DNA from 2 places in the Staphylococcus sp. GW821-FHT11H10 genome. Region 1 is predicted to be linked to the other one. Evidence: predicted binding sites of a transcription regulator. Region 1 holds the regulator's gene; the other holds the start of a gene.

Evidence for each region. The regulator LexA, encoded in region 1, represses DNA repair genes until DNA is damaged. The targets are predictions, from matches to a motif close to CGAACATATGTTCG.
Region 2: a site for LexA is predicted at 10,240-10,253, ahead of addB (helicase-exonuclease AddAB subunit AddB). Genes of this name have one in related genera too.

Annotation. Positions count from the first base shown of each region.
Region 1 covers NZ_JBXARC010000001.1:242,628-255,218, reverse strand. Annotated here, with positions in the region: gene sbcC (exonuclease subunit SbcC) at 1-173, opposite strand, end outside; gene sbcD (exonuclease subunit SbcD) at 178-1,302, opposite strand; gene AC1RRU_RS01310 (CcdC family protein) at 1,663-2,130, opposite strand; gene AC1RRU_RS01305 (YneF family protein) at 2,289-2,531, opposite strand; gene tkt (transketolase) at 2,752-4,740, opposite strand; gene AC1RRU_RS01295 (DUF896 domain-containing protein) at 4,844-5,077, opposite strand; gene sosA (DNA damage-induced cell division inhibitor SosA) at 5,201-5,434, opposite strand; gene lexA (transcriptional repressor LexA) at 5,577-6,200, shown strand; gene AC1RRU_RS01280 (CAP domain-containing protein) at 6,430-7,455, opposite strand; gene guaC (GMP reductase) at 7,470-8,447, opposite strand; gene rpsN (30S ribosomal protein S14) at 8,594-8,863, opposite strand; gene rpmG (50S ribosomal protein L33) at 9,043-9,192, opposite strand; gene AC1RRU_RS01260 (catalase) at 9,285-10,796, opposite strand; gene AC1RRU_RS01255 (amino acid permease) at 11,010-12,464, shown strand.
Region 2 covers NZ_JBXARC010000004.1:26,991-39,581, reverse strand. Annotated here, with positions in the region: gene AC1RRU_RS03695 (CoA-disulfide reductase) at 1-1,119, shown strand, start outside; gene AC1RRU_RS03690 (YisL family protein) at 1,193-1,594, opposite strand; gene AC1RRU_RS03685 (fumarylacetoacetate hydrolase family protein) at 2,017-2,922, opposite strand; gene addA (helicase-exonuclease AddAB subunit AddA) at 3,048-6,725, opposite strand; gene addB (helicase-exonuclease AddAB subunit AddB) at 6,718-10,206, opposite strand; gene lepB (signal peptidase I) at 10,370-10,942, opposite strand; gene lepB (signal peptidase I) at 10,957-11,481, opposite strand; gene AC1RRU_RS03660 (TVP38/TMEM64 family protein) at 11,486-12,058, opposite strand; gene AC1RRU_RS03655 (glucose-6-phosphate isomerase) at 12,288-12,591, opposite strand, start outside.

The DNA.
Region 1 (12,591 bases):
TCTGTAGAAGCCTTACCAAATAGCGCATAAACAATGCCATCAAATAACATAGTTTTTCCCGAACCAGTTTTTCCACTTATTAAAAATAACTGTTCTTTATTTATTTGTTCAAAATCAATAACTTCATGTATGAAAGGTCCAAAATTATTAAGTATTAATTTAGTTGGTCTCAATTATTTAGTCCTCCCTATTGATAACTTGATTTAATAATTGATGTATTTTCTTCTCTTGATAGTTTGTTAAATCTTCATCCGTAATTGTTTTGTAGAAATTTTTAATTATTGTAGGGTCATCTGTAGTTTTAAAATCTGCGTACGTTGATTTATTATGATTTTCAAAAGTGATATTACTAAGCGAAAGTGTATTTGGGTATATCTGTTTAAGGTGGATGATAGGGTCGGTAACATGAGACATATTTTTAAGTTTGAAGTGAAAATAATTATCTTTATTTTTCACAGGAACGTCGCCTTGTATAACAGCCGAGTAGTCACCTTCAATTTCCTCTAACTCTCTTAAAGGTTTTAATTGTACAAACTTAGTATTTATGTCACCTTTTGAATTAATCATTAATTTTTTGTATCCTTTGGCCTGGTTCACTTCAGAAAATGAGTATTGTAATAACGAACCACTATAATCAACAATATTATCTGTAATACTAAATGGATGATGAAGATGTCCTAATAGTACTTTGTCAAAAATATTGAAGTTAGCGCTTTCTACACTTTCAACTGTTCCAATTGTAAGTGGCCTTTCAGATTCTGATGTTTTACCACCTTTTATAGTTAAATGGCCAATTAAAATATTAATTTGATTCGGGTCTATAATCTTCGAAATGTGGTTAATACACTTTTGAGTTGCTTGCTCATATGTCTTGATATCATCATCATCGAAGTAAGCCTTAATTTCACTAATAGTGGCAAAAGGAAGTGTGTAAAAGTTAATATTATTAATAGTTATAGGTGTAGACATTAATTCTAGTTGCGTTCTAATATATAATTGTGAAAACTCAAACCATGTTGACCCATAATTTAATCTTTCTCTACCATCATGATTCCCATTGGTTATAATTGTAGGAATTTTCATATTTACATTTATAATTTTAATCGTTTCTTCAAAAAGTCTAATGGTCTCCTTACTAGGATAAGACGTATCATATATATCACCCGAAATAACCAGAACATCTGGTTTCTCTTCCTTCAAATTATCAATAAGTTTGTTCAATATATAATGTTGATCTTCTAAAAATTGCTTACCATTTAAAATCTTACCTAAATGCCAATCAGCAGTGTGAATAACCTTCATAATGGCCTCCCTTTAGAACATTTGTTCGTGTATATTATATCTTGAATCACACTATTGTTCAAACTAAAAAAGATGGAACAATGATTAATTTAAATTCATTGTCCCACCTATGTTATTAAGCAGCTATTAATAACCCCAACTTGCATCACTTGTAGAATTTCTAATTTGAAATTCTCTTTGTTGGGCCCCGCTCAACCCCGCAAGGTTGACTAGAATTAAAAAAGTTAGTTACAGGTGTATTTTTAATTCAGTCAACTACTTCCAATATGTAATTATAGCCTGAGATATTGATTTATGTCCCAGGCTATACTAAAATTTTCAAAGTAATTTAAAATACATCATTTTTTAATCATTATTCAATTATTTGACAGTTGCTCTTTTCAACTTTTTATATTTATATAACATAGCTAATCTCCAAGGAACAATCATGCTAAACGCAAGTAAGAAGAACATGCCGCCAATTTCACCTGGATCAATTTTACTACTGATAAATATTTTAATTACAGTACGTATAATTAATAAAGAAATTAAAATGATTGGAAATGCTTTTGAGCGCTTCATATAAATTTCAGTACCGTGTACCTCAAAGTGACTTGTCCATATAAGAACAGATGAGAATAAGACACCTAGAATAATTGACTCTAAAATTTCAGTACCAGTCAATCTAAAGTACGGAATCACATACATCAATGCGCCTGTAGCCATGAAAAATGGAGGTAATATAATTTTCTTTTCATTAACAGGAAAGTTTTGAGCTTTCATTCGAATAAAAATTACTACTATACCCATAAATAAAGCAAATACAACAGAAAAAATTAAATACGCCAACGTTACACCTTCTTATATATTCATAAACCCTTACTCTTTATTACTCATTGTAATTTATTTAGATTTTTAAATATTTTTCTTTTTAAATAACACTAAAGTTGTTTTACTACAAAAATAAAGGATTGTAAACCTTAAAGGTACTACAATCCATTTAAAAATTATTTTTTTGAACTTTTCATGTTTTGATCCATGTTTTTATTCATCATTGTCATCATTTGATTGATTTTCTTTTGCGATGGTTTTTGACCCATTTGCATCATCATCATACGTAACATTTCTTCATTAATAGGTGGGTTTTTTTTCAAATAATCCATCATATATTTACGTGCTAAAAAGAAACCACCAACTAGTCCACCGATAAGCGCTACAATGATTAATAAAATTGCTAACCATGTTGCCATTGTTTCACCCACTTTCTATATCCTACTGAATTTTACTAAATTACTATTCTATTTTCAAGAGCTAGTTAGTAATTCTGCATCCATTTGTTATCATAACAAATACTTAAACAAATGTAATACTTATTTTTAGTTAACTTAAAAATTATTTTGTATTGCTCATTCAAATTAAAGAAGACTTTCCAATGAAAGCCTTCTCAGTTCTCTAATTTCTTATCTAATATTAAAATGTGCGAATTTGATTTAATACATTTTCTTTAGTGAAACCATATTTTTCTACGACTAAGTCGCCAGGGGCACTTGCACCAAATTGGTCAATACCTATCACTTTACCTTCAGTGCCTACATATTTGTGCCAACCTAATGGTGATGCCATTTCAATTGCAACACGTTTAGTAATTTCTTTAGGAATTACAGACTCTTTATATTCTTCTGGTTGTTGTTCAAAAGCAAACCAGTTAGGCATTGATACTACACGTACACCTTTACCTTGTTTATCTAAATCTTTAGCTGCTTCAATTGCTAAGCTAACTTCTGAACCAGTAGCAAGTAATAGATACTCAGGTTTAGTTTCAGTTTCGAAAACAACATAAGCACCTTTACGAACACCTTGTTCAACTGTCTCTTCATCTACATCTAAATATGGTAGATTTTGACGAGTTAATACTAAAGAAGTTGGTGTTTGTTCTGATTCAAGAGCTACTTCCCATGCTACTCTTGTTTCATTTCCATCAGCTGGACGAATGACATTCATATTTGGTATTGATCTTAAGCCCGCTAATTGTTCAATAGGCTCATGAGTAGGTCCATCTTCACCTACAGCGATTGAATCATGTGTGAAGATGAATGTTGAATTTAATCCCATGATAGCTGATAAACGCAACGCTGGTTTTAAGTAGTCACTAAATACAAAGAATGTTGCACCATAAGGGTGTAATCCACCATGTGCTGCCATACCATTTACAGCTGCACCCATTGCGAACTCACGTACACCAAACCATATATTTTTACCTTCAGGTGTATTTCTATCATAATCAGTCGCTTCTTTAACGTTAGATTTGTTAGAACCAGCTAAGTCAGCAGAACCACCAAAGAATGACGGAACTGATTTACTTAATGCTTGAATTACTTCACCTGAATCAGCACGTGTTGCTGCATTATGATCGCTATCAAAGCGTGGTAATTCATCTCTATAGTTTTTAGGTAGTTTACCACTAATAGCTAATTTAAATTCATCTGCTAATTCTGGATATTGTTTAGAATAATTTTCTAGTAATGCTTTCCATGCATCTTCATGCTCATTTGCACGTTTTAACATAGTTGTTTGGAAAATTTCATATACTTCTTCTGGCACATTGAAACGTTTTTCAGGGTCTAAACCATATGCCTCAAAAGTTAATTTTCTCTCATCTGAACCTAGTGGTGCACCATGAACACCATTAGTACCACTCACGTTTGGAGCACCATAACCGATAATTGTTTTAACTTCAATCATGGTTGGACCATTTTGAGATTTGGCTTTAGTTATTGCTTTATCGATAGCGTCTAAATCATTACCATCTTTTACTAATATGTGATTCCAACCGTAACTTTCAAATCGTTTCTTAACATCTTCAGAGAAGGCTTTATTTAATTCGCCATCTAATGAAATATCGTTTGAATCATATAAAACAATTAGCTTATCTAATTGGTTATGGCCAGCAAATGAAGCAGCTTCATGAGAAATACCTTCCATTAAATCACCATCAGAAGCTAGCACATAAGTATAATGGTCAACAATATTGAAATCATCTTTATTAAATTTACCTGCTAAATGGTCTTCAGCTAAAGCCATACCTACAGACATAGCAAAGCCTTGTCCAAGTGGGCCAGTAGTAACTTCAACACCATCAGTATGTCTGAATTCTGGGTGTCCAGGTGTTTTAGAACCCCATTGTCTAAATTGCTTCAACTCTTCTAATTCAAGACTGCCTGAAACATGTAACAAGCTGTATAATAGCGCAGAGCCATGTCCAGCCGACAATACAAAACGGTCTCTATTAAAATAGTCTTTAGATTGAGGATTAAAATTTAAGTGGCGTGTCCATAAGGTATAAGCCATTGGTGCAGCTCCCATAGGTAATCCAGGGTGACCTGAATTAGCTTCTTCGATTGCATCAATACTTAAAGCTCTAATCGTATCAATCGCTAGTTGATCTTTCTCGTTAAACATCTTTAATACTTCCCTTCGACTTTAATCATCTTTCGTATATTATAACTTAAAAATATTGAAATTGATAATTGTTTAAACTCAACGAACTATAATCTAATATTTATTAATTTTTATTTTGTTCTTGTATCTTTTTTAATTTTTCAGGTGTCACATCATTACCTTCAGGATCTATCACCTTTGTACTCTCAATTTGTTGTTTAAACCCTTTTCTAAATGCTTCGAGGTATTTCTTACGTAATTTCGATTGCTCTTTAGCTTCAGCTTCAGTTAAACCTTGTTCCTTTTTCTTTTTAGCAAGCTCATTAATTCTATCTATATTTAAATTATCATTAGACATAACTATCACTCTTTCTATATTCCCATTAATATTTTCTCTTTTACTTCATAAAATATAACAAAAAAGAGGTCTGGACAAAAGCTATTGACATTTAAATAGCTTTGACAGACCTCAAATTTATAATCATCTTACAAATGCGAACACTTTGTAGTTATTTTGTTCCCCATTTGTAGTATTTACGTTCTTATTATCATCTTTAATAATTGCCTTTTTAGAAATAGTATGGTCAGTTATTTCGTACGTTTGTTCCATTTGAGCGTTATGATATAAATTCATGAAAAATACTATAAAAACAACACAAGATATTGATACAACAGCTATATTAGTTAATAATTTATTTTTATATTTATTAAACATTACTTTCACCTCTAGAACATTTGTTTGTATAAATACTTTAACAGAACATCTGTTCTTAGTCAACATAAAAACGAACAAATGTTTGTTCAATATTAAAATCAGTGCTATAATATAGTTAAATAAAATTAGGGAGTGCCTATATATGAGAGAATTAACTAAACGTCAAAGTGAAATATACGATTATATTAAACATGTAGTACAAACTAAAGGATATCCACCAAGCGTACGAGAAATTGGTGAAGCAGTAGGGTTAGCGTCGAGTTCAACTGTTCATGGTCATTTATCTAGACTGGAAGAAAAAGGATATATTAAACGAGACCCTACGAAACCGAGAGCCATTGAAATTGTTAGCGAACAAACTAACGATGCAGTTAATATGGAGGAAACAATTTATGTTCCTGTAATTGGTAAAGTTACTGCCGGAATTCCGATTACTGCAGTTGAAAATATTGAGGAATATTTCCCTTTACCAGAACATTTAACATCAACTCACAATAGTGATATTTTTATTTTAAATGTTGTGGGTGAAAGTATGATTGAGGCAGGTATTTTAGATGGAGATAAAGTTATAGTTAGAAGCCAAACCATTGCTGAAAATGGAGACATCATTGTTGCGATGACTGAAGATGATGAAGCAACAGTTAAACGCTTCTATAAAGAAAAAACACGTTATAGATTACAACCTGAAAATAGTACAATGAGTCCTATTTATCTTGATAACGTTACTGTTATCGGTAAAGTTATTGGTTTATACAGAGAACTGTAGTTTTAATTTCTAAAATTTACGTTAACCTCTCTCTTATATATTTCTATATAAAAAGAACTAGCAAAGTCTACAATGTAAACTTCGCTAGTTCTTTTGCTTTTCATTTTCTTTTTTATTCAAAATTTCTTTAACCTTATCTAGAATATCTAGTTTATTAACATCTTTAGTTGTCATAATATCAACTTCCTTATCAACAAAAAGATACCCTTAATAAGTCTCGTTAAAACACTTAGCCCGTATAATTTTCTGTCCAATATGGTTGTCGTTTTTCATTAAAATCAACGCCTACGCCTAGAGTACTGAAATTTGTATTCAATATATTCTTTCTATGACCAAGTGAAATCATTAACCCCTCATGAGCAAATATACTATTTTGTTGCCCATACGCTAAATTTTCACCTGCCACATTGAAATCAATGTCATCATCTTTTAATCGATCAAAAGGAGATTCACCATCTAAATTGTTATGATCAAAGTAATTTTGTTTTACCATGTCTTCACTATGATTTCTTGCTGTATTGGAGACATCTTTTGAGTAACTAAGTGTATTCAACCCATGCTGTTTACGCTCAGAATTAACTAAATCATAATTTTGATATTCAAAGCTTTGTTCTAATGTTGAAGATGGCGCACCGTAATGTTGAGTCAACCTTTTTTCCATGGCATCACTAACTTGAAGTAATGCAGTAACACCATTGTCATTATGTTTATCATAAAAAACAGTTGTATAAATATTATCTTCATGGAAAACATCATACTCATCGCTACTTATATCAACACGGTATCTACCTTTAACAATTTCCTTTAAAGGTTTACCAAGTCTATCCTCAACAACATTTTTAGGGGTGTTATATTTTACCTTAGATTTAGATGTAATGACATTTTGATTACTATATAAAGCATTGACTTTATTTCCTAAATAGCTAACCATTATGAAATTATCGTAATCATTATTGTAATAGGTATACCATTTAGCGCCATATTCATTAGATGTTACTCTTTTAGGTTTCCCCAATTGATTTTCAACTTTGTCTTTAGACATATTCATCTGAATATTATTAATAGCAAAGTCCTGTTCTGTAGGTGTTTTGAGCGTATTGTTTTTTAAACTCGAATCTTGATTCATAACTTGCTGAACTTTACTTCTTACGTCATTCTGTAATTTTACTAGTGTTTGATTTTCCTTTAATGGTATGAATAAAGCTACAACTAATAACACCAAAGAAAACAAAAGAAATTTTTTAATAACATACACCTACCACTCAAGTTTTAATCCTTGTCCCCATTAAAAATTGAATTTCGCACTATAACATAATCGACAGTTGTTAATGATTTTAAATCTTTTCCACCTGCATATGAAATCGAGCTTTGTAAGTCTTGTTGCATTTCAACTAAAGTATCTTTTAATGATCCTTTATGTTCAACAAACATTTTTTTACCTTCAACATTCTTGTGTTCACCTTTTTGGAATTCAGATGCACTACCAAAATACTCTTTATAACGTTTGCCGTCTAATTCAACTGTTTCACCTGGCGATTCTTCGTGAGCCGCAAATAGAGATCCTATCATTACCATGCTTGCACCAAATCGAATTGATTTAGCAATATCGCCATGTGTTCTTAAGCCACCATCAGCGATTATAGGTTTACGCGCTGCTTTACTACAAATATTTAATGCTGCTAATTGCCAACCACCAGTGCCAAAACCAGTTTTTATTTTTGTGATACAAACTCTACCTGGTCCGATACCAACTTTAGTTGCATCTGCACCTGCATTTTCAAGTTCTCTAACACCTTCTGGCGTACCAACATTTCCAGCAATTACAAATGTTTTTGGAATATATTTTTTTATGTGTTTAATCATTTTAATAACTGAATCTGAATGACCATGAGCTATATCAATCGTAATATATTCAGGAACTAATTGTTTGTCAGCTAATTCTTCTATAAACTTAAATTCATTTGCTTTAACACCTACAGAAATAGAAGCAAACAATCCGTCTTTTTGCATTTTTTGAATAAATGGAATACGAGCTGCTTCGTCAAATCGATGCATAATATAAAAATAATCATTTTTTGCGAACCAATGAGCTAATTCTTCACTCATAACAGTTTGCATATTCGCTGGAACAACAGGTAATTTAAATGCTTTCGGTCCAAATTGGACAGTTGTATCACATTCTGAACGACTTTCAACTATACATTTATTTGGAATTAATTGAATATCTTCATAATCAAAAATTTTCATACTTTTTAGCCCCTATACAATCTTATTTATTAAGTAAAAACGAACGTTTAGTATATTAAATATAAAAATCATTCATTTTCTCACCCTTATATACTTTACAATTTTTTAATTGTCTTGTAAATGGACTAAAGTACTAGATTTGCATTTTACCAACTTGATTTTTTGACACCAGGTATTTGTCCTTTGTGTGCATGTTCTCTAAAAGCAATTCTAGACATTTCAAATTTTCTTAATACACCTCTTGGACGTCCTGTTACTTTACATCTTCGAGTTAAACGCGTTGGTGAAGAATCACGTGGCAACTTACGTAATGCTTCATAATCTCCTTTAGCTTTTAATTCTTTACGTAATTCATAATATTGATTAACTAATTTTTCTCTTTTCATTTCTTTAGCAATTTTAGATTTTTTTGCCATATATTTCACTCCTGTTTTTTAAATCGTAATTATTACGTTTTATATAATAACACATGATTTTAAATTTACAAGACTGATGACTTAATTTCATTTAAATAATTAAAAAACCGAAGTATAAGATTATTATACTTCGGCAAGCTCTAAGTTTATCTTTAATGTCGTATTTAAAAGATAAGAGATTATTTAGTTTCACGGTGTAGCGTGTATTTATTTAATCTTGGGCAATATTTTTTCATTTCAATACGCTCAGGATTATTACGTTTATTTTTAGTAGTAATATAATTACGATCGCCACATTCTGTGCAAGCTAATGTTACATTAACGCGCATAATTAACATCCTTTCTCATTTAAATAGGAATACTTACGATTTAAAATTTTACCATATTAAAATGCTCTACGCAATCTAATTTTTTAGTACTATTAAAAATTCTCGTAAGTTTCGTCGTTAGTACCTTCTAAATCAACATCATTAATATCGATTTCTAATGCTTTGGCAACACCTTTACCATATTCTGGATCAGCTTTATAACAATGACGAATATGTCTATGTTTAACGTCTTCACTCACACCATCCATTGCATTTGCTGTGTTAGTAAAGATTCTTTCTTTAGCATCATCAGATTGTAAACGGAACAATTTACCAGGTTGTTCAAAGTAATTATCATCATCTTGTCTTTGATTGTACTCATAACCGTCTCCATCTACTGGGAATGCTGGTTTTTTATATTCAGGTTGTGATTGGTAAACACCTTTATTATTTGGATAATAATGAGGTCCACCACCTTGATTTCCATCAAGGAATCTCATTTGACCATCACGACTAAATGGACACATATTTTCAATGCCAACACCTTTAGGTTGGTTAACAGGAATTTGCCAATGATTGACACCTAATCTATAACGTTGCGCATCACCATATGAGAATAGACGTCCTTGTAACATTTTATCTGGTGAGAAATCTAGACCAGGAATAATGTTTGTTGGAGCAAAAGCAGCTTGTTCAACATCCATGAAATAATTCTCAGGATTTCTATTTAGCTCAAATTCACCCACTTCAATTAATGGGTAATCACCTTTATACCAAACTTTAGTTAAATCAAATGGATTATCTGGATGATTTTTAGCTTGTTCCTCTGTCATAACTTGAATGTACATTTTCCATTTTGGATAATCGCCATTTTCGATTGCATCGTATAAGTCACGTTGTGATGACTCTCTATCTTGACCTACAATTTCAGCCGCTTCATCATCTGTATAGTTTTCAATGCCTTGTTGTGTTCTAAAATGATATTTAACCCAAACACGTTCACCCTCATCATTGTACATAGAATACGTATGTGAACCGAAGCCGTGCATATGACGGAAGTCTTTAGGCATACCTCTATCTGACATTAAAATTGTAACTTGGTGTAGTGCTTCCGGTACGCCAGTCCAGAAGTCCCAGTTATTTTGAGGGCTTCTCATATTTGTTCGTGGATCTCTTTTTACGGCACGGTTTAAGCTCACAAATAATTTTGGATCTCTAAAGAAGAATACAGGTGTGTTGTTACCTACTAAATCCCAGTTACCGTCTTCAGTATAGAATTTAAGTGCAAATCCTCGGATATCTCTTTCTAAATCAGCAGCGCCACGTTCACCCGCAACTGTTGAGAAACGTGCAAACATTTCTGTTTGTTTTCCTACTTCTGAAAAGATTTTAGCATTTGTATATTTCGTAATATCATTTGTTACTGTAAACGTACCGAATGCACCTGAACCTTTCGCGTGCATACGTCGTTCTGGAATTACTTCACGATCAAAATGTGACATTTGTTCTAAGAAATATGCATCTTGCATTAACAACGGACCTCTAGGACCAGCTGTCATACTGTTTTCTCTATCTGAAACTGGGTGCCCAAACAAACCAGTTAATCTTTTATCATCTTTCGCCATAGTTAATTCCCCTTTCACTTATTTATAATAATTATAATGTAGAATCTACTAATAATAAACCCATACCCCCTATAATTAAAACATTTTTAATAACCTATAAAATTTCAGAAAATTTAAAATTTTTAAGCTGATTTGTTGAAAAGTTATTGAATACTGTCCTTAAAAGGATTAAAATGGTTTGTATATTTTAAATTTAGAATTAGGAGACATCATATGGAAGATAACAATATGAAAAGAGGTCTTAACTCAAGACACATATCTATGATTGCTATAGGTGGCGCAATTGGTACGGGGCTCTTTGTAGCAACAGGTAGTGTTGTTGCTCAAGCCGGTCCTGGTGGCGCTATATTAGCTTATTTATTAATTGGCATAATGCTTTACTTTTTAATGTCGTCAATTGGTGAATTGGCAACATTTTATCCTGTTTCAGGATCGTTCAGTTCATACGCAACGCGATTCGTAGACCCTTCTCTAGGTTTTACTATGGGATGGTTATACTACATCATGTGGGCATTAGTATCCAGTGTAGATGTTATGGTAGCTTCAAACGTTTTATATTATTGGGATATATTTAAATTCTTTAGTCCACTTACTTGGAGTTTAATCTTTATCACAATTGTATTTTTATTAAACATCTTCACGGTAAAAGCTTTTGGGGAAACTGAATTTTGGTTATCTTTAGTTAAAGTAGTAACTATTATTATATTTATTATTGTTGGTTTCTTGATGATCTTCGGTATATTAGGTGGCCATACTTACGGTTTTGAAAACTATACTAAAGGCGAGGCACCATTCGTAGGTGGTTTATCTGGTTTCTTAGGCGTTTTACTAGTAGCCGGATTCTCAGTTGGTGGTACTGAAGTTGTAGCAGTAACTGCTGGCGAATCTGATAATCCAGAAAAAACAATGCCTAAAGCTGTTAAACAAGTTTTTTGGAGAATTTTATTATTCTATGTATTATCAATTGGTGTTATTGCAGCTATCATTCCTTATACAGATCCATTATTATTAAATGAAAATGAATCAGTAACACAAAGCCCTTTCACAATTGTATTTGACAGAATTGGTGTTGCTTTTGCCGCTTCAGTTATTAACGCTGTTATATTGACATCATTATTATCTGCGACAAATTCAGGTGTTTACACCACTAGTAGAATGTTATTCTCTTTAAGTGATGAAAAACAAGCACCAAAGTTCTTAAGTAAGCTTAATGAAAAATCCAAATTACCTTTAAGAGCATTAGTTACAACATATATTCTAATCGTTGCAATTATCATTATTGCTAATTTTTATTCAAATGCTGTATTTAGTTTATTAAACATTATAGGTTCATTGGTAATCATTGTTTGGGCAGCTAGTTCATGGGCACAAGTGAGATTGCGTAAAGCTATTAAACGTCAAGGACAAGATATCAATCAACTTTTACCTTATAAATCACCATTGTACCCTCTTGGACCAATTTTAGTATTTGCAACTTTAATTTTCTTATACTTTGGTAATTCAATTGGAGATTTATTCGATGGTAATATAGGTAAATTTTTCGTTAACATCTTACCTATTATTATTTTAGGACTCATTTTCTTAGCTCATAAATTAATAAGAAAAACGAAGTTCGTTAAATTAAATGATATGGATATCACACCACATCATTATCATAAAGAAAATTAAATAATAAAATGCGAGCACTAAAAGTATAGTAAATCCTTTTTAGTGACTCGCATTTTTTTGTTTCAACATATTGATATTTTCGAAAAAACAGTTATCTAGTATAATAGTAGTAAAGATAATGACTTAG
Region 2 (12,591 bases), on a different contig from region 1:
GAAAAGAAAGATATTACAGTTAAAACATATCATGAAGTAATTGCTATTAATGATAAAGATCAAACAGTGACAGTAGTAAATCGTCAAACGAATGAAAAATTTAAAGCGAGTTATGACAAATTAATATTGAGTCCTGGTGCAGGTGCTAATTCTTTAGGATTTGATAGTGATTACATATTCACTTTACGCAATATGGAGGATACTGATGCCATCGATCAATTTATAGATCAACATCAAGCTAAAAAAGCATTAGTAGTAGGAGCAGGTTATATTTCATTAGAAGTCTTGGAGAATTTATATGCTAGAGGATTAGATGTTACTCTAATTCACCGCTCTGAAAAAGTTAACAAGTTGATGGACCAAGATATGAATCAAGTTATCTTCGACGAGTTAGATTCGCGACACATACCTTATCGATTAAATGAGGAAATTGTAAGTGTTAAAGATCATCTGGTTACTTTTAAATCAGGAATTCAAGAAGACTTCGATATAATTATTGAAGGCGTTGGCACACATCCAAATTCGAAATTTATCGAGTCATCTAACGTAGCATTAGATGATAAAGGCTTCGTTAAAGTTAACTATAAATTTGAAACGAATATCCCAAATATTTATGCTTTGGGTGATGTGATTACCTCTACCTACCGTCATGTAAATCTACCCGCACAAGTTCCATTAGCTTGGGGAGCACATCGTGGCGCAAGCGTCATTGCAGAACAACTAGCTGGTAATAAAAACATAATTTTTAAAGGTTTTTTGGGTACCAATATCGTTAAATTTTTCGACTATACATTAGCAAGCGTCGGCATCAAAGTCGAAGAATTAACACATTTTGATTATCAAATGGTTGAATTAAATTCTGGCACTCATGCAGGTTATTACCCTGGAAATACTAATGTCCACTTACGCGTTTACTTTGACACAAATAATCGTCATCTTTTACGTGCTGCCGCAGTAGGTAAAACAGGTGTTGATAAGCGTATTGACGTATTATCAATGGCAATGATGAGCGAATTAACCATTGATGAATTAACTGAATTTGAAGTGGCATACGCACCACCTTACAGTCATCCAAAAGATTTAGTTAATATGATTGGTTACAAAGCTAGAGATTTATAAAAAGTAGCCCTTAAATGATTACTGCAAATTCGATCATTTAAGGGCTATCCCTATATCATTAATAATTTAAATTTTAACTAATTCCAAAAAGGCTACTAATTGGACCCCATGGTAGGATGATACCTAACGACATAGTAATAATTATTAAAATAATTGTTGCCCAGAATAAACCATGACTTGCTTCGTGTTTCTTGCGTTTAGCAATAGATACTTCCATTAGTGCAACTACCGCTATACCACAAAGCATCTTCAATGTTAACAACATATGGTTGCCTCCACCACCATGGCTAGCAGCCATGAATTCTTGAATTAACAACCAGAACCCTGAGAATAAAGTGAGTAACATAAAGACTCTTAATGCCATTTGTAATGGTTTAAACATAGGTGTAGGACCTTGTGATTTTGAAATATGTAAAAATGCAATTACATATAAAATAATTGTCAACGCCCAACTTGCAATATGCATATGTAACAAGACCGAATTCCCCCAATACTATTTATTACCTTTTTACTTACCTATCATATCACATAAACACTTGAACGTATTGTTAAACGATATAAGAGATGGGTGTGGAACTAAAATAATGGTTTTGTAGAATTTCCATGTGAAATTCTCTCTGCTGGGCCCCAACCCCAGCCTGCTTTGCTTGTGGAATTTCCATGTGAAATTCTCTTTGCTGGGGCCCCTGAATTAAAACGCTTGTAACAAGTACGCTTTTATTTCTGACAACTATTGGCAATATATAATTAGAGCCTGGGACATTGATTTATGTCCCAGGCTCACCTGCATTTACTGATTAGAATTAAGAAGTACTTATAATATAAGATGTCTCAATTCAATCATTTATTATGAACTAATTATGATAGACAATCCTTATAGCGTTTTTGAACTATTAATTAATCTTTAGCAATATAAGTAGTTAATGTACCAATATTATCAATAGTAACTTTGACTTCATCACCAGGTTGTAAGAACTGAGGCGGTTGTAAACCTGCACCCACTCCAGCTGGTGTGCCAGTAGCAATGATATCTCCTGGATGTAATGCTACATATTTAGAAATTTCTTCAATTAAATCATCAATTTTATTAATCATTTGACTTGTATTACCATCTTGACGAATATCATTATTAACTTTAGTTACGATATTAACATTTTCAGGTGTTGGTAACTCATCCTTAGTTACAATATAAGGCCCCATTGGGCAACCACCTGTCAAACTTTTAGATAGAAATGCCTGATCTTGTTCATTTTGCGCATTACGATCAGTAATATCATTAATAATTGTATATCCGTAGATGTAGTCTAATGCTAATGCTTTCGGAATTTTTTCTCCAGATTTACCGATTACGATACCTAATTCACCTTCGTAATCTAATTGATCAGTGATATCTTTATGATTTGGAATTGTTGATTCATCACCAGTTAATGATGATGCTGCTTTAGTGAATACGTATAATCGTTGTACCTCATGATTTAATTCACTTGCGTGATCTTGGTAATTACGACCGAATGCAATAACATTATTTGGTGGTGTAACTGGTGGTAAGAATTCAATGTCATTAAAGGCGATTTTGAATTCATCTGCTTTACCACTATCTTCAGCCGCTACAACTGCTTTACGTACTTGTTCTTGGAAATCTAGTGTTTGGTTTTGTTGTAATCCCTCTAATAATGTTTGAGGGTGGAAGTCACCTTCTCCAAATTCCGCAAATACCTTTTTAAGATCCCAAACTGCGTCTTCACGCTTAACTTTTACGCCGTAAGATTCAGCGTCTTTATAATTGAATGATAGAAATTTCATTCAGTATCAACTCCTCATCTATATCTTAATACATATTATAACTTTAATCTTTGCTAAACCACAAATATATATGTCTGAAATTTTAGATATTTAATACACACTTCATTCCTTGGATTAAAAATATGTTAAACATCTTCTTCAATACTCATTTGACCAAATTGGAAGAAATAAAGGTAACCGTATACTTTAGAATTTAAAATTGTTTCTAATGTGTTTTTATAATATTTCATTTGAATTTTGTACTTATCACGAAGTTGTATACCTACCTCTTCATCTGTCATACCTCTACGCTTATTAAATGCATCTGTTTTGTAATCTACAAAGTAATATTGATCGTCTTTTAAAAATATTAAATCAATCATACCTTGAATAATTGACACATCTTCATCTGATTCAGGCATTTCATCTACACGCGCTTGATTTACGACAAATGGTAACTCTCTATAAACTTTGTCAGCTTGTGTAATAGTCATATACAAGTCACTTCTAATAAAATTCATAACTGCTTCAAATTGAATATCTTTTTTAGCATCTTCTTCAATAATATGCTTTTCAATTAATTCATTAATATAGTCATTCAATTCTGTTTCAGTCATACGCGTTTCTTTAAATGGTAGATGTTGCATGACTGTATGCATTAAAGTACCAATTTCATTTGCTTTACGCTTTTTATTTTCACGTAAAAACTTAGGTCTCTCATAAGTTGATACACCTATACGGTACTGTCTTACCCTTTCGTAACTTGTACCACTTTCTTCTGTTTCTAATTGACGCTTTAATTCTGAAACAGACTGTTTAGATGGTTTCTCCGTATCTTTTAAATACGGATATTTAAATGACAATTGATCATTAATTTGTTGTTTTAACGTATCATCATGTGAACCTTCTACTTCTAAATCTGAAATATTTCGACTTTCTTGTTCTGATTCACTGTCCTCAATCGAAAGTTCTTCAAATTGTGCAATTTTAATATCTACAGTAGGACGCAGACTCTCATCTAAATTATCAATGGATTTCTCAAACTGATACTCTGGTAATAAAGATGTAGATTGGTATTTAGCCAAAATACTATATATTAAATCAAAAGGTCGATCTGCTGATAACCGCTTATGCAATGCAATTTGATTACCTGAAATTGGCAATCGCTCAAGTTTTTCTAATGTTTCTTCCTTATCAATAGTACCAATAAGAATGAGTTGCTCTTTCGCTCGCGTTAAAGCTACATACATCAATCGCATTTCTTCAGAAATAAGTTCTTTTTCAGTAATTGATTTAATGACAACTGACGATAATGACGGATAGGTTACATTTTGTTCTAAATCAAAATAATCAATACCTAGACCATATTTTTGATTTAAGATGAGTGGTTTACGTAAGTCGCCTTTATTAAAATTCTTTGAAAGTTCCGAATAAATAACATATGGGAACTCTAAACCTTTACTACTATGAACTGTCATCATACGTACCACATTATCATTAGGACCTATAACATTCTCTTCACCAAAGTCTTTATTGCGTTCTATTAGTTCGTCAATAAATCTTATAAATTGATACAGCCCTCTAAAACTTGAATTTTCAAATTCTACTGCTTTATTAAACAATCCATATAGATTCGCGCGTCTACCTTTACCACCAATAAGACCACTAAAATATTGAATAACGTAATGATCATTATAAAACTTATCAATTAGTTGATACACAGGATGAGATTGACTATATTCTTGATACATGTTTATATCATCCATAAAATGTTCTAATTTCTCAACTAACAAAGGGTTCGCTTCTTGATCTTTCATATAATGCAATATAGATTGATAGAAATAATCATCGTTCATACTTTGAACTCGAATGTTTGCTAATTCATCTTCCGTAAATTGGTATATAACCGATCTCATCAATCCTACTAAATATATATCTTGTAAAGGATTATCAACGGTTCTTAAAAATGATAAGACGAGACGTACTTCAGTTTGTTCAAAGTACCCTTCCTTACTATTTACATGGAACGGAATATTATAGTCTTTAAATACTTGTTGTAAATTGCGCGCATTTTTCAACCCTCTTTCAAGTATGACGATATCTTTGAAAGTAGCTTGTCTATAAGTTTCTGACTTCATATCATAAACTTGTTTATGCTCAATAATATATTTAACTTGCTCAGCAATATAGCGAGCTTCTTGTTCTGACTTTTCTAAATCATTATCGCTACTTTTATCTTGAATTAATGCATGTAGTTCAAGAGGCATAGATTTATCAGAATATTTAGTAGCACCAAAATAAAGTCTCGCATCAGCATCGTACTCAATTTCACCTACTTCTTCATCCATCATATGGTCAAATAAGTAGTTTGTTGTGGCGAGTACTTCTTTACGTGAACGGAAATTCTTAGATAAATCGATACGTAATCCTGATTGATCGCCATCTTTTGTGAAACGATGATATTTATCCATAAATAACGTTGGATCAGCCTGTCTAAATTTATAGATAGATTGTTTAACGTCACCTACCATGAATAAATTCCCATTAGATTCGTCACCACGTTTAATTTTAGATATGATTGCTTCTTGTACTTGGTTCGTATCTTGGTATTCATCTACTAAAATCTCTTCAAATTGTGATCGATATTCTTTAGCAATAGGCGAAGCATTGCCCTCTTGGTCAGTTAATATTTGTAAAGCGAAGTGTTCATAATCAGAAAAATCCAGTACATTGCGACTACGTTTTTTTTCAGCAAAGCCATTAATAATATCCTTAACGATTTGTACAAGGTATTGAATTCTAGGAGCCAAACGTTTCATATCTACTTTTAAATCTTCATAAGAACGCATTAGATACTTATTTTTTACTTCCGATAATAGTTTTTTATAATCATCATAAAAATCTTTAGCGTTTGTTAAAAATTGAGAACTTATACCTTCATCTTCATTAGTATCTTTTAATTTTTTTGTTATTGTAGGCAATTTTTCAGAGGTATAATTAATGATTTCTTCAAAATTTATCACATTACCCTCAATCATTTTTTCGCATTTAAATTTTTCTAGCTTGATAACATCTAAATGCTTTTCCGCCTCTATACAATTTAGAAAGTTATTTTCCGCTTCTAACAAAGTATGATATGCAGCTTTGATATAAATTTTCGATAATCTTTCTAATTCGTCTAGATATAATTTATGTTTATTATCGTCCGTGTAAATTTCAACTAATGAATCCAACCACTCAAACGGTGAAGGATTGGCTATACTGAAATTATAGAAACGTTTTAACAAATCTCTAAAATTATCATCATTACGATCACTTGATAATTGTTCTACTAAAGTAAGAAATTCAATATCCGGTGTATCATAATGTTTTTCTAAAACTTCATCAATAGACTGTTCAAGTAACAGCACATTCTCTACATCACTAATTGTGCGAAAATTAGGATCCAAATCAATGACATCATAATGTTGTTGAATAATCTTTAAACAGAAGCTATGTAATGTCGAAATTTGTGCTTGATGAATTTTAATGCGTTGATTCTTTAAATGTTCATTGTTAGGATTTTCTATTGACGCTTGTTGAATACGCTGATCAACACGATGCTTCATTTCTCTCGCACTTAAATTAGTAAAAGTAACAACGAGTAACTTATCAACATCTATTTCATCTCTAATGATTTTTTGAATAATTCTTTCTACTAATACTGCAGTTTTACCAGACCCCGCTGCTGCAGCTACTAATATATCTTGACCATTAGCATATATACTCTTCCACTGTGCATCTGTCCATTGAGCATCTTTAGGTTTGATGGGGATGTTATTCATTATGATCACCGCTTTCTAACTCGACATCTTGTATAGCTTTGATAGGATCTATAGTTTCATCTACATGGCGATAATGTTTACTATCAATAATAGTATCCACATGGCACACTGATTGAAAATTACAAAATTGGCATGGTAATTGGTCATCGAACTTAAGTGGTGCAACTTCGGTATGACCTTCCATAATATTTGTAGCAGTCTTTATAAAGTTGTCTTTATTATGTTTGATAAATTTATGAATTGTTGTTTCATCAGCAACACTGCTCCCTCTACTTCCAATACTTCCATCTTTCTTCAGGCTAACTGGAACAATGTCGGATTTGCTAATTTCTTCTAAACGAATATCCAATGCGTCTACTACATCCATATCGCTATTAACTAAGCCACGTAATTTATATTCTTTTAAAAATGCTTGTTCAAGTTTGTCCTGTGTTAAAGCATCATCTTCCAATTCTCCCCAGTCTTTAAAACTGAGACGTTCATCATGTACATGGAAATACAATAGGCCACCTGGTTTAATTTCATTAGATAATCCCAGACGTTGGGCATTTTGCAAAGCAATATCCATATAAGTCATCATTTGCATTTGTTTACCATAATAAACCTTTTTTAAATCTAATTTCGCACTGGGATTAGATGACTTATAATCAATAATATTAATGTAGCTCTTATCATCTTTAGTGTAAGCATCTATACGATCAATTTGTCCTCGTATATTAACTGGAATGCCTTGTTTTGTAATTAATGGTTGTGCAATAAGTTCTTCACTGTTGTTCGGTGTCTTTCTAAACCCTGCTTCGAAACGTTGTGGTTTGAACTTTGTATTTTTATTTTGATAGCGTAATGCTTTCAAAGTACTTTCGACAATGACACCAATTCGTTTTGACACATACCGATAGTATGCATTTGAATCCATGAGATTAAATTGGACTTGAGGTAAAACATTTTCTAAAGCTTCAACAGTTAAAGCATGTATCTTCTTATTATCAAGATTTTTAAAGTCTCCATCTACCTTATCCGAAATATACTTCAATGCTGTATGGAAAATATTTCCTAAATCAAAATTTTCAAGCTTATATTTCGTACGCTTATTTAACCTTAAACCATGATTCGCATAATGTTTAAACGGACAATCATTATACCCTTCAAATCTAGATACACTTGCGTTAATTGTTGAACCATATAAAGATGCAGCCAATGGTTCATCTAATTTCACTGTTTCGTTGTCATATGTCAACGCAGTTAATAGGTACTCTAAACCGTTATTCAATTTGTCATTATCACGCATGACTTGATAAGCATCAACCCATACATCAGCGACCATCTCTGCCTCTAGCCAAGCTTTTAAAGATTCGAATAAGACGACTTTAGTTTGATGTGGATGCTCCATTAACGATAAAGGTTGTGCATTATGTTGATAATGAATATTCATTACTTCTAACCCATTGAACAACCCTTGTATTTGGTCTATAAATGGACTTTTTTCTTTATCCTCACCTTGTGCACCCATTAAACTATATGAAAATGTAACTTGTTCACTGCCTCGTGTCATTGCAATATAACAAACAAACGCTTCATCCATTTGTAAGATATCTGATGTAGGACTTAATTCAACTTGTGCTTGTTGTTCAAACACTTTCTTTTCTTCATCTGTTATTAGACTAGAAGAAGAAACCGGTTGCGGCATAGCACCATCGTTCATTCCAACCATATAAATATGTTTTTTATTGTCTACTTTCGCTAAGTCCATTGTCCCTATACTCACTTGATCGAGGGTTTGAGGAATCATTACAAATTCTAATTGTTCTAAACCAATATCAAATACCTCTAAAAAGCGTTTAAGAGTCATTTCTTCATTATCAAATACAGTGACTAAATCATCTAAAATTTGAATAAGTCCATTCCAAATTTGATCTATTTCTTCAGCTTCTTCATGACGACCATCGACGTCCAATTGGTCACGGTGAGTCATTAAATATTTAGGTAAATCAAATGCCTCCATTGTCTCATAGAAAGCTGTCGCAAAACCTCTCACATTTTCTGCTTCGTTCATTGCTTTTTCAAAAGTTAATATTTTATCAATAATATCATTTTTTAAATGAACTACTTGCTCGAAATCTTCTCGCTCTTCAGTAGTTAATTTATGTTCTTTACGTCCCATTTTCGTAAAGTTATCAATACTAAACAGTTTTTCATCAAGCCAACGTTTGCCATAAACACCACGTTCAACGACAAAGTTCTCTAATAAATCAATTAAATATGCACTATCCTTAAAGTGATTAGTTAGAATATTGGTTTTAATTAAACGCATCATAGGACTAATATTCCAGTTTGTTTGAATAACTTCCAAAAGTGAGCGTACCATTTCCATGATCGGATGATGTGTCATTGATCTTTTAGTGTCAATATTAAATGGAATATCGTACTGTGGAAGAACAGAGTCAAATAAATATGCATAAGCTTCATCACGATACAAGATAGCAATGTCTTGATATCTATATTGCTTATCACGTGTATCTTTAATAATTTGGCGAGCTACTTCATTAACTTCTTCACGTATACTTGAGGATTCTAAAATATTAATACTGCCATCGTAAGCGATAGGATTAATTTGCAATGCGTCAAATTGTTGTTCCAGTTGTATTAAATCTTTATTGTTAAAACGATATTGTTGTTTAAAGAATTGTTGTTGTAATTCTATGTTTAAATCTTTAGCAATTTCCTTTAAATGTGTTAATACCTCTGAGGGTTTTCTGAATAAACTAAATGGATCTTCATTACCATCAGTTGTTAAAAGAACAGTAACTTTTTTGGCGCTTTGAACGAGTGCTTTAATAATTTGATATTCCAATGTAGAGAAGTTGTGGAATCCATCTATGTATACCTCTGCTCTTTTAATCCATTCTGATTGACTTAAAATATCAATAAAATGATTTAAACTATCCTCTGAAGTAATAAATTCGCCATTTATGCGTTCCTCAAAATACTGATAAATAAGCGATATATCTTCTAATTTATGTCTAGTTCTCGTCTTCAAGTCATTATCTTGCAAAAATGTATGTAAATGTTCTGGCGTAACAGAATATTTCTTAAAATCTTGAATTTGTTCACTTAACTTCTCACTAAAACCATAATAATTTACTTGTGATTGATATAGTTTTAATTCCGATTTATGTTGTTGAACTAAATCATAAATCATCATCTCGGTAGCCGCTTGCGTTAGTCGTTCTTCAGTTAATCCTCCAACCTCTTGAAAAACTCTATAACTTAAGCGTTCAAAGTGAAGCACTTCAGTTCTTAGACTTCCATTCAATTCTTTATCATTAACAAATGCTTGTTCTAATTGAAAAGTACTCTGTGTTGGTGCTATTAAAACAATTGGATCGCCTAGAGGATCCTCTTTCATTTGTTGCTTAATATTATCAATCATATGATGAGATTTGCCTGTCCCTGCTCTGCCAATGTATGCGTTCAACTCCATTATGCCCACACTCCTTTGAACTTATTTTAACACAGAACATACGTTCTTAAAAAATGTTTTGTTAGGTCGAAATATTGAACAAAAAAAGACTGGCGGAACCTCTATGAACATTCCATTACCAGTCTTGCTATGTTAAAAATTAATTCATTAATACTAATTTTCCTTATTTTTCATTATCTGGATTAAAATTAAACTTAAATTCACTGAATGGCCAAAATCTAAATGATACTTTACCAACAATTTGATCTCTATCAATTAAACCAAACGCCCTACTATCCTTACTGACTTCTCTGTTATCACCTAAAACTAAGTATTTACCTTTTGGTATGATATTTGATTTAGGATTTGCATTTAGTAAATCTTTAGTTTCAAATGAACCCGTAATATATTCACCTTGTTTACGTTTTTCATTGTAATCAAGATAAGGTTCATTTATCTTTTTACCATTAACATATAGTTTATCATTTTTATAAATAACGTTATCGCCAGGTACACCAATGACACGTTTAACATAATCGTCTTGTTGATTCGCATGAAATACGATTACATTACCTTTTTTTATGTCTCCAACTTTATATCCTAGAATGTTAACCATGACGTGTTCGCCATCTTTTAGTGTTGGATCCATTGAATCGCCTTTTATAGTATATGATTTAGCTACGAAGTTAACCATTACCCATACAAGTAATAAACCTACCGCTATGGCAACAATCCATTCAACTATTTCTTTCTTCAATTTTAACACCTCCTCTACTTATTAAACTGATAGGTAAATTCTTTAAACGGATAATACTTTAAACTAACATCTCCTACGATATCGTCCTTATCTATTAATCCATATGTTCTTGAATCACTTTGTTTATCACCATTATCATTTAAAATAAAATATGAATTTGGCAGAATAATATCACCATCAGAATCATGTAAATCTCTTATTGCAAAATTATTAATATCTCTATTTTTAGCATAAAATTTATTAACTTGTCTATCATCTCTATACAATTTACCGTTTCTAACTTCAATTGATTCACCTGGCTTGCCGACCAATCTACCAAAGTGTAATTGATTATTATGTCGATACATGATAATATCTCCATCCTTCAACATGTTAAAGGTAACTTTAATTTTATTAATAATGACACGGTCACCTTTATTCAAAGTTGGTGACATATCATCAGTTTGAACTACAGCACTTTTAACTAAGAACATTTGTATAAACATGACAAACAGACAAGCAAATAGGAATGCTACAATCCAACTTGTCACTCTACGCACTTTGTCACTCCTTGTCTGAACCCATGAAATAGCCCTCGACTTTCTTACCAACAAACCATAACGCTATAGTAACTATTAATACCATTATTGCTCTAACAGGATGTGTGAAAAATGAGGTTACACTTTTTCCCATAATCGCCAAAAATGTAATAGAAATTAACTTAGATATAAGTAAAATTATAAAATAATATTTGCCTCTAATATGAGAGAAACTTGCCACAAAATTAACTAGTGTATTAGGTGTAAACGGAAAACACATTAATATAAATATTGGTACTAAGCCCTGTCTATCAATAAAATGAATAAGGCGTTCAATTGATCGTCTTGATTTAATCCGCTTCATAAAGTTAGCATTAACAAATTTTCTACAGAAAAAGAACACTGTATAAGTACCTGCTACAACACCTAACCAACTAATAATCGTACCTGCTATAAAGCCATACGCATGAACACATAAAATAACATACAATGTTAAAGGAAGTACTGGCACAATGGCTCTAAAAAATAAAATAATAAATCCAGCCAGATAACCAAAACCTTGTAATAAATCAAACCATTGTTCAATTTGATGAAACATAGTTACATCAAATCCTTCCTATTGGATTAACAGTTATTATTTCATAGAAATATTGTACACTGTTTCATTTATAAATCTACCTATATAATAATAAATCAGTCACAGGTAGTAGTTAGAACTCATTCCTTAGCTTTAATATAAAGATATATATTAGAAAAGTCGATACGGAATTTAATCCATATCGACTTTGTAAGACATATTTAATTGACGCTATTGAATGACTAGAGAATTATAAACGCTCTTCTAATTCTTTCTTCTTATCTTCAAATCCAGGTTTACCTAATAATGCAAACATGTTTTGTTTGTATGCTTCTACTCCAGGTTGGTTAAATGGATTAACACCTAATTGATATCCACTCATTGCACACGCTAATTCAAAGAAGTATACAACATAACCAAATGTTTCTTCGTCTAAGCGTGGAATATTCACAACAACATTAGGAACGCCACCATCAGTGTGAGCTAATAGTGTACCTTCAAATGCTTTAGTATTAACTTCATCAATTGTTTTACCTGCTAAGTAATTTAATCCA